DNA from 2 places in the Azotosporobacter soli genome. Region 1 is predicted to be linked to the other one. Evidence: riboswitches for the same ligand, from Rfam matches in the RefSeq annotation. Region 1 holds a riboswitch; the other holds the start of a gene.

Region 1 (4,458 bases):
GAGCTTTTTCGCGCGTGGACAGTGATGGTAAGGTGGACGAATACGATTTGAACGAAGGTGTGCGAACCACATTGATGATTGCCCGCAATGAAACGAAATATGTTGCAACAGTAGAACTGAAGTTAATGGAAGTTCCCGCAGTGCTTGCTTTGGGCGGGCAGATTAATCAAGTGATACTCAACATAGTGGTCAATGCGGCGCAGGCAATCAAGAGTGCTGAAATAAAGGACGGGAAAATTTGCGTGACTAGCGAATATGATGAAAAATATGTACGTTGCAGCATTAGCAATAATGGACCGGCAATTCCAGAAAAAATAAGGGCGCGTATTTTTGAGCCGTTCTTTACAACGAAACCAGTGGGTCAGGGGACTGGAATTGGCTTGAGTCTCTCTTATGACATCATTGTTAATCGTCATAAGGGAAACCTTTATTTTAACAGTACCGAGCAGAACGGAACGACGTTTGTAATTGAACTTCCTATAACAAGTAACTGAAGTGAAGAAGAGGTTTTTTTCTTGTTTTGTGGAATTCTACAGTATAGGAATGATTTAAGAATAAGTGAAATGAGGTGTCCGTTCTGTTTCGATATTTGCGCTTTCGTTTGGAGTTTTTCATCAAGATACTGTCTTTTACAACACTGTTTTTAGCGGTGATGCAGTTGCTTACGTATAAGTGGCCGCTGATCGTATTTTACCTGGCTGGTTTTGTCGGCTACCGCTGGCTGCTGCAGACGATCAATCCGCAAATGAACTGGCAGAGCCTCTTCAAACAAGTAAAGACGCCTGATTTTTTAGCGAATCCGCCCAAAGAAGAATTGAGCGAGCTGGAAGCGGCGCAATTGACGAAGTGGCAATGGCAGCTAGCCTTTCTCTTCGGCGTCATCCTCGGTGCGCCGGCGTTGCTTGGCGTATGGTATTTAGCGTTGGCGGGCTTCGCTGTCGGTTTCTTCTCCTTGTTTTTACTGCTAAGGCTGTATCTGCATTTTTCGGAGAAACAGGCGCGAAAAATAGTTGCTTACTATGAGAAACAAAAACAAAAATAAACAATTGCTTCATTTAGAAAAGGGTCAATGGATTTTATCCGTTGATCCTTTTTGTGTGCAGAAAAAGTTCAAAATTACGATGGAACAGCTTCGAAAATGCGGCGAGAATACAAAAAAGAAGAATGCCCATAAACGAAAAAAGATGAAGTGAAAAAGAGAAAAAGCAAAGAAAATAAAATAAATGAATGGAGCTATGAGAGGAAGATATCGTGTTTTGTGAAGGACTAATAGCTTGATTTTTCGACGTGCCGAATGACATTTATGTAGGGCGATACGTTTGTGAGGTAATGGCTATATTGACATTTAAAGTGTCAGGAAAGGCGAGTTTTCAAGTAGTTTGCGTCATAAACATGACTGGAAAAAATAAGGAAGTCTTAAGAAAATATGGGTACTTATTCTGCTATACTTAGTAACTAACAGGGCGGAAAAAAGGACAGATGAATATGGATGCAATGAATATTAGTTTTTATTTGGACGCTTGAACTAATAGGAGCAAGTAGCGTAACCGGCCATCTAAATTTATTTTAGATGGCTTTTTTATTGCTTTTAGAAAACAAGATATGTATAGGCAGGAGGATATTCGTGAAAAGTCTGATGATAGTTATGGTTATCGCAGTAGTCTTAGTAATTTTACCAGCAAAAGTATCAGCGGAAAATTATGTTTTACGGCCAGGTGATGTTATTAGTGTCGATATCGTGAGTTCGGCCGATATTAGCGGAGTTTTTGGGACGCCAAGTCGCAGTAGTACGTCCAGTGGCTTGGGGTTCGGTGGGTTGACGTTGCAGGAGGTTACGGTTCGTCCGGATGGAATGGTTTCGATTCCATTGGTTGGCGAAGTAAATGTGGATGGAATGTCTCCGAGTGAGGTTTCAGCGTTTATTGTTGAACGGTTGAATCGGTATCTTGTAGAGCCGCCAAATGTAAGTGTGAATTTAGTGAAAGTCCATATGACTAGAATCTACGTGTTGGGGCAGGTAAACCATCCGGGAGCATTTGAACTAGGGAAAAATATCAGTTTAGTAGATGCGATAGCCATGGCAGGTGGTTGGACGGATGGCGCGGCCAAGAAAAAGATATCTATTATTCGTAAGAACATGCAGGTTGAACCGACGAAGGTAAACTTACTGGATGTGCTTGAAAAGGGCGATACCAGCAAAAATTTGGTGTTGAACGAGGGCGATATTGTGTATTTGAGCAGCAATGGAAAAATTGATTTTATTAGAGATATTGTACCGTTTATCAATACCTCATATGAAATCAGGCATTATTAGAGAGGTCGGAGGTTGAGTTCGTGGATAGTGAACAATTTGAATTGAAAGATATGCTGGCGATATTGAAACGACGACGCAGGGTGATTTATTACTCGATACTGTTGACAGTTTCAATTGCAATATTGATTAATATGTTTTCTGCTACGTTATATGAATCTACAGTAAGTTTGCGTGTGAAATATTATCGCGGTCCTAATGAAAATGTGATTACAATGGCGCCGGATGATTTGTTGCGGCAGCAAATTTTCACTTATGTTGAAATTATCAAGAGCCGGACAGTGGTGGAGGCGGTGATTGAACGTTATTATCGCGATCGTGATGTAAAACCATCATATGAAGAGGTGGTCAGGACAATCAATACACGATTGGTCAATGGTACGCAGATTTTGCAGCTAAGCGTATTGGCCGAGTCGCCGGAAATGGCACAGAACATGACCAATATATTACTAGAAGAATTTATCATGCGTTTGACGGAAATTGTCCGCTCTGAAGGCAAGGATGCTAGGACTTTTATTGGAGAGCGGATGGAAGAAAGTAAGCGAAACTTGGAAAAAATAGAAAAAACAATGATCAAGTATAAAAAAGAACATGATGTGGTTGCCGTCAGTGATCAAACAAAAAGTTTGATCGATATGCAGGCAGATTTGAAGAAATTGGCATTGGAGAATTCGCTTAATCTAGAGCAAGCCCAAGCGAAGTTGGTTAGCACGAAAAAACAGATGGCTGGTCCACAGGCCGAATTTATGGCAGATAGCCAACAAATACAGCTTTACCGAACTCGCTTAGCGGAGCAGGAAGTTGAATTGGTTAGTTTGTTAAAGGTGTTCAGAGAGGAACATCCTAAGGTAACGGCGACAAAAGCGATTATTACGGAGACACGGCAAAAGTTAAATGAAGAAATCGCACATGTGGCAAAGGCGGAAATTCCGTCCAGCAATCCGGTGTTTCAAAATCTCTTGCAGACAAAGCTGCAGGCGGAAGCGGATATTGCAGTTGCCAATGCTAAGCGAAACGCGCTGGAGCAGACGAATTCAGAGCAGGATAAGGAATTGAAAGCGTTGCCGGATAAGGAACAGGAAATGGCAAGACTGATGCGCGACTATAAGGTGGCGGAAGACGCGTACAATGCGCTGGCCAAGAGATATGAAGATGCTCGCATTGATGAGTTGACGCAACCTACGAATGTGCAGGTAGTTGACCGCGCTGGCATGCCGACCAGACCAGCGCGCCCGAGAGTCATTTTGAATCTGGTGGTTGCTATGGTGATGGGATTGTGCGGCGGCGTGATCTGGGCATTCATGTTGGATTATTGTTGCAAAACAATTGATAATCCCGAAGATGTGCAAAGACATTTGGGGCTGCGTGTTATTGGAAGTATTCCAAGTCAAGAAAACAAGAAAGAATCTTTATGGCGCAGACTTTTGAAGAAGCTTACGACGAAAAAGACGAGGAGGCGGCAAATGTGACTGTAGCAAAAAGATATATGGTTAATGATCGTGAACAGTCACCGTTGGGGGAGGCGTTTTGGGCGCTTAAGAATTGCATTTTAGAGGTGCAAGAAGACGGGGCGTGTAAAACGATTTTAGTAACAGGGATTGGTGATGGCGAAGGAGCTGCCATTGTTGCTGCAAACATGGCTGCGTTTTTGGCCCGAAGCGGCAGGAGTGTCGTACTCGTTGATGCGGATTTACGCCAACCGGTTATACATAAGATTTTTGGTTTTGGTCTGCAAGCCGGTGAACTTGTTGCAGCCATACATGGCGAAAAAGAATTGACAGCTGTTTTGCGCCCGTCGGGAATTTACAATCTGAAATTGTTGACTAACGGGGAAAAGTATCAAGGTAATCCAGTAAGCCTATTGTCAGATGAAATGACAAAGAAAATAATCAGGCAATTGAGAGAAACGGCCGATTTTGTAGTGATAAACAGTTCGCCGCTGACATTTTCAGCGCATAAAGTAATCTCGGATGCTTGCATACTAGCTTCGAAAGTAGATGGAGTAGTGATGGTGTTAGATGCGCATGGCATACGGACAACGGTAGCCCAAAAAGCGGTAGAGTTACTGAAAGGCGCACGGGCAAACATTATTGGTGCGGTGTTGAACGATGTGAAAAATGAACAGGATTTTATTTATCATGTTGAGG
Region 2 (4,458 bases), on a different contig from region 1:
GTTTGCCTCCTTTTATTAATCGACATTATTTTTCATACGAGCAACGAAAAAAGAATCGCTTTAGTATTCCATTCGATTGCGCCCGTTCTTTTTGGCCTTATATAAAAGCTCATCCACCCGTTTTAAAAATTCATCTGCGTTTTCATCCGAATATGCCGCAACCCCGCCGCTGACAGTAATGGAAAGAGCGTCTTCACTAAAACGCATTTCGCCACATTCGCGTCGAAGACGTTCCGCGTAAACGACCGCGCCAGAAAGCGCAAGCCCTGGAAAAACGCAAATGAATTCTTCTCCGCCATACCGTCCCGTAATGACATTTTTCTGAAACGCGTTCTTCAAATACTGCCCCAACTGTCTGAGCACCTCGTCGCCCAAATGATGCCCATAGGTATCATTAATCATTTTAAAGCGATCAATATCAAACATCAGCACCGTAAGCGGTTCTTTACTGCGTGTCGCAAAATCGATTTCCCTGTTTAACCTTTCCATTATTGCACGACGATTATAAAGACCGGTAAGACCATCTTCTTGCGCCACTTGAGCCAAAAGCCTGTTTTTTTCTTTTAACTGCTGCATTAACGAATAGGTTCGAACATTTGCTTTAAGACGCGCCATAAAAAGATTTTCCGAAAATGGTTTTACAATATAATCGTCCGCACCATTACTTAAAATGTTGGAAATAACCGCATGACTATTAACCGATGAAACCGCTATGATTACCGCATACTCATCCCGTTTCCGAATTTCGCGAATCACTTCTTCACCTGAAATATCCGGCAAAACGTTATCAATTAAATAAATATTGTATGTCTTGGCTGTCGTCAAAAGTGCAGCCGGATTTATAAAATAATCGACCTGCGGCATCGCATTATGTTCAAAAAACGCGCGCATCCCATTCAGATGCATCACACTGTCATCTAAAACGGCAATCCAAAGGTTTCGCAGTTCTGCGGCAATCGCATCCCCCCCTTTATTTTTTTTGATCAGCGTCATTAAATACTCCATGAAGTGATCTTTTGTTAGATAATCGGAAATACCCTTTTGGAAAAGCTCTGCTTTAAGCTTCATATCATTGATTGCCGAAAGAACAATTACCGGTGTCGTCTCCCTTTTTTTGCGCATCAGCGTGGAAATGAAGCGTTCTTTATTTTCTCCTTTAAATTCCAGTCCGGTCACAATAAGATCAATATCATGGGCAACTAAAATCTCATATGCTTTTTGCGGTGTTTTGGCTGAGAAATATCGAAAATCATTCTGTTCAGATAAATCACGCAGAATTTCCTTGTAAAAAAAATTATTATCGATATGCAGCAACGAAAACATGTTACCTTCCCCCTTCATTAATCCTTTGAAAATAAAATTCTGTTATCCCGTGAAACACTTCATCAAATATAAAAAAACCGGTCACTCCATGACTAGTCATGGTATGGCCGGTTACACTATTTACTCCTAACGATCCAAGTGTCCAAATATAGATCGTTATTCATCGCGTCCGCATCAAAATTTTCACAGAAAAAACTTGGCGATTTCAAAGCACACTGCCGCAATCGTTAATTACCCTTTTAGGCAAAACATACAGCTGCTTTAAGAAAAGTGTATTGCGTACTTGTATTATATTCGGTTTGCTTTTTTCGTCAATATTATTTAATTTTTAAAATCTAAAAAGTCTAAATTCTTCCTCACGTTCATCTTTACGCACACAACGCAAAAAGCAGCAAGAGTGCCATACTTGGAAATCTTGCTGCCCGTTTTCGTAAACGATGCTGCTTAAACCAAAACCGATTTTGCTTGCTTCGGCAAATCCAACTTGATTTTGCCTCCCTCTATCGACAGCTATGCCCCTTTCGTCGTCGCGATTTTTTCAGAAGCGACCACGTCCGTCGGATCGGCCAAGGCTTGGCGGTCGGCGATCGCGGACATTCCCGGTGAAAGCAACCTCCCTGTTGCTCCACCGGCGTACGACCTCCCTGTCGTACGTCTCCACGCTCTTGCCCGCCAAACCATGTCCGCCTTTCCTCGGACTCCATGTTCTGAAAAAACCGCAACGACGGGGAATTAGGGACGCCGCTGATTTCGAAGACGCAAAAAAATGAGGCAGACGATTTTTCTCCGTTTGCCGCATTTTTATTGGTCGAGATTATTTTTCATAAGACGGAAGAGAAAAGAACGTTTGAAACAGCGGAACCGTCTCCTTGTTTGTCCTCAGCATAGTTTACGGCACATGGCTGAAAACCAGTTCCCCGCAGTACTCGGGAAGATCATCTCTAAACCGGGTTGCATATTCCTCTGGCAATATAATCCGCCTAATATCCGCAAAGGCAAAATCCACATCATACAGCGAACGCCACTCACGTTCAAAGTAGTAATTACCCTCGTCATCATCTGGCAGTAATTCGTCGAAAAACTTGATAAAAGAAAACCATTCCCATAGCAGCAGTTGCCGTCCTTTCTCAATGTTTTCTTTTATTTGATCTAGACTTATTTCTGTTCCTTGGACCGGAAAATCACTTTCAGCTCTACTTAGATAAGAAGATTGATCCGCTGTACTTTCCACCAATCGCGCCATTTCATTTAAATAACCCCCTAGGGGTTCTCTTGTTCCTACATTTCTAGCCCCTATTGGAATGTAATTCACAGGTCTTACACCTTTCTTCGCAAGCAGTTCTTTATTGAAAGCAAGACCAAATCCACTATATTTTTTCATGTGTATCGCTAGGTCGCCAACCGGAATATCACAAAAACAAACCATATTCGCGTTATACAAGTTATTGTCTTCAAAGCTCGTGGCTTTTATATTTCGCCTTAATCTTAATTCTTTCTCAAACGATTTTCCCTCTCCAGATGCCTTCTCATTAATAGGAACGGCGTTTTTAAAAGTGAGTTTCGGTGGCTTCCCCTGCTTATCATGGGGAGGATATGTTAGCCAGCCACCGCGAATTATCTTCACCAGTAAATTGTATTTATCCTCTTCTGTCGGCAATCCACGCCCTACAAAATGAGTCAGTTCCTTCGATATATACCGTTGCAAATATCTCTTCCCCCTATCGCCGTTTACATTCCCACTGTTTAAAAGTTCCCGCTCTGTGCCGATATTCCTCTCTCGCACATGCAAAATAAAGCGCCTAACTTTTACGCTCGGCGCTCTTTGCTACCCAAAACTCATTTGCTCCAGAAACAATGGGACGGCTCCGTTGTTCGATTTTCCTGCTTGCTTTAACTTTATGCTTTAGGAAACGGTCGAAACCATTCTTTTTTCATTTGTCAATGCGATGTTCACGCTTGCGAATATTACAAACCTACTGCTTTTCATTAAACTTCAAAATCTGCATAAGTTTGTTGCGCAACTTTCCTTCCTCGCCGCTTTCATTGGTCTTGATTCTTAAAATCGGGATGCCGTATTTCTCTAATATAGTATCCTTCATTTTATCCCTCTTCAGCTGTTTGGGATTATTGGCGTGGAATGCATATCCATCGACCTCAACAACCAATACAGGGCTTTTGTCCAACTTGTTAAAGATGACAAAATCAGTATGCGTTAAAGCATTCATAACAAATCTACGCTCAGCGTCATCAAGCTTGTTCAGGTCTCGGATAAGCATTTTTAAGGGCTGATGGATTACATGGTCGAGTTCGCGGAATTCTGGCGAATTTAAAACCTTTTCGATTATGACATTCATTAGATTTTCTGACTCATAGGCAGACACGTTCTTTTTATTTTTCCTGATTGCAAGCAGTCGTTCAGAATAGCTATGATATAGCAAGTCGAACACCGAGTAGATGCTGCTGTTAATAATCTCAAAATTATTGTATTCAATGTATCTTATTAGATCGCCAATATTAGAATTACTATTTTTTTCATTGTCTGACACAACAACAATCAGCTTATCCACTGCGCGAGAAACGGCTACATTTATTAAATTGGGGTTGTCAACGAAATCATTAATTTCATTTACTACGGTTGTAAGGATAATGACATCCTTCTCGCGTCCTTGATACTTATGCACCGTATCCACTTCAATGTCCCGTTTTCCAATAGCCTCATTAAGTTTATCCGCTTGCAGTCGATACGGTGAAATGATTCCCACGGATTGGTCTGTATTGTTTGCAATCTGATCCGGCACGACTTCTTCCATTATCACATCAATTTGTCTTTGATTATAATTGTGCCTTGCATGATTTCCTTTTGCTGTTTTGTACACAATCAGCGGTTTTTGCTGCGCCTTTTCTTCCGTCAGCACAATAAGTTCCTTATTATAGAATTTTTGATTACAAAAACCAATGATTTTAGGATGACAGCGATAATGCTCTCTTAATAATGTTTTGGGAACTGTATTGAATAACGTCGTAATTGATGAAAGCATGCTGTTCGCAGAATACTGGTATGCAAGGTCTACTTCATATCTTTCAAAAATCCGATCCGTTTCTTCGGAAATTTCACCCGATACGACATTAGGCAAT

The links. Region 1 has a riboswitch for cyclic di-GMP ahead of QTL79_RS13010 (polysaccharide biosynthesis/export family protein). Riboswitches for the same ligand answer to the same signal wherever they lie in the genome.
Region 2: another riboswitch for cyclic di-GMP. It lies ahead of QTL79_RS10895 (GGDEF domain-containing response regulator); the one in region 1 lies ahead of QTL79_RS13010 (polysaccharide biosynthesis/export family protein).

The regions. Positions count from the first base shown of each region.
Region 1 is NZ_JAUAOA010000016.1:30,882-35,339, forward strand. Features, by position in the region: gene QTL79_RS13000 (PAS domain-containing sensor histidine kinase) at 1-494, shown strand, start outside; gene QTL79_RS13005 (hypothetical protein) at 569-1,042, shown strand; cyclic di-GMP riboswitch class II at 1,479-1,562, shown strand; gene QTL79_RS13010 (polysaccharide biosynthesis/export family protein) at 1,625-2,314, shown strand; gene QTL79_RS13015 (GumC family protein) at 2,335-3,780, shown strand; gene QTL79_RS13020 (tyrosine-protein kinase family protein) at 3,777-4,458, shown strand, end outside.
Region 2 is NZ_JAUAOA010000011.1:12,594-17,051, reverse strand. Features, by position in the region: gene QTL79_RS10895 (GGDEF domain-containing response regulator) at 61-1,323, opposite strand; cyclic di-GMP riboswitch class II at 1,420-1,503, opposite strand; gene QTL79_RS10890 (hypothetical protein) at 1,834-2,004, opposite strand; gene QTL79_RS10885 (abortive infection system antitoxin AbiGi family protein) at 2,213-3,028, opposite strand; gene QTL79_RS10880 (AAA domain-containing protein) at 3,297-4,458, opposite strand, start outside.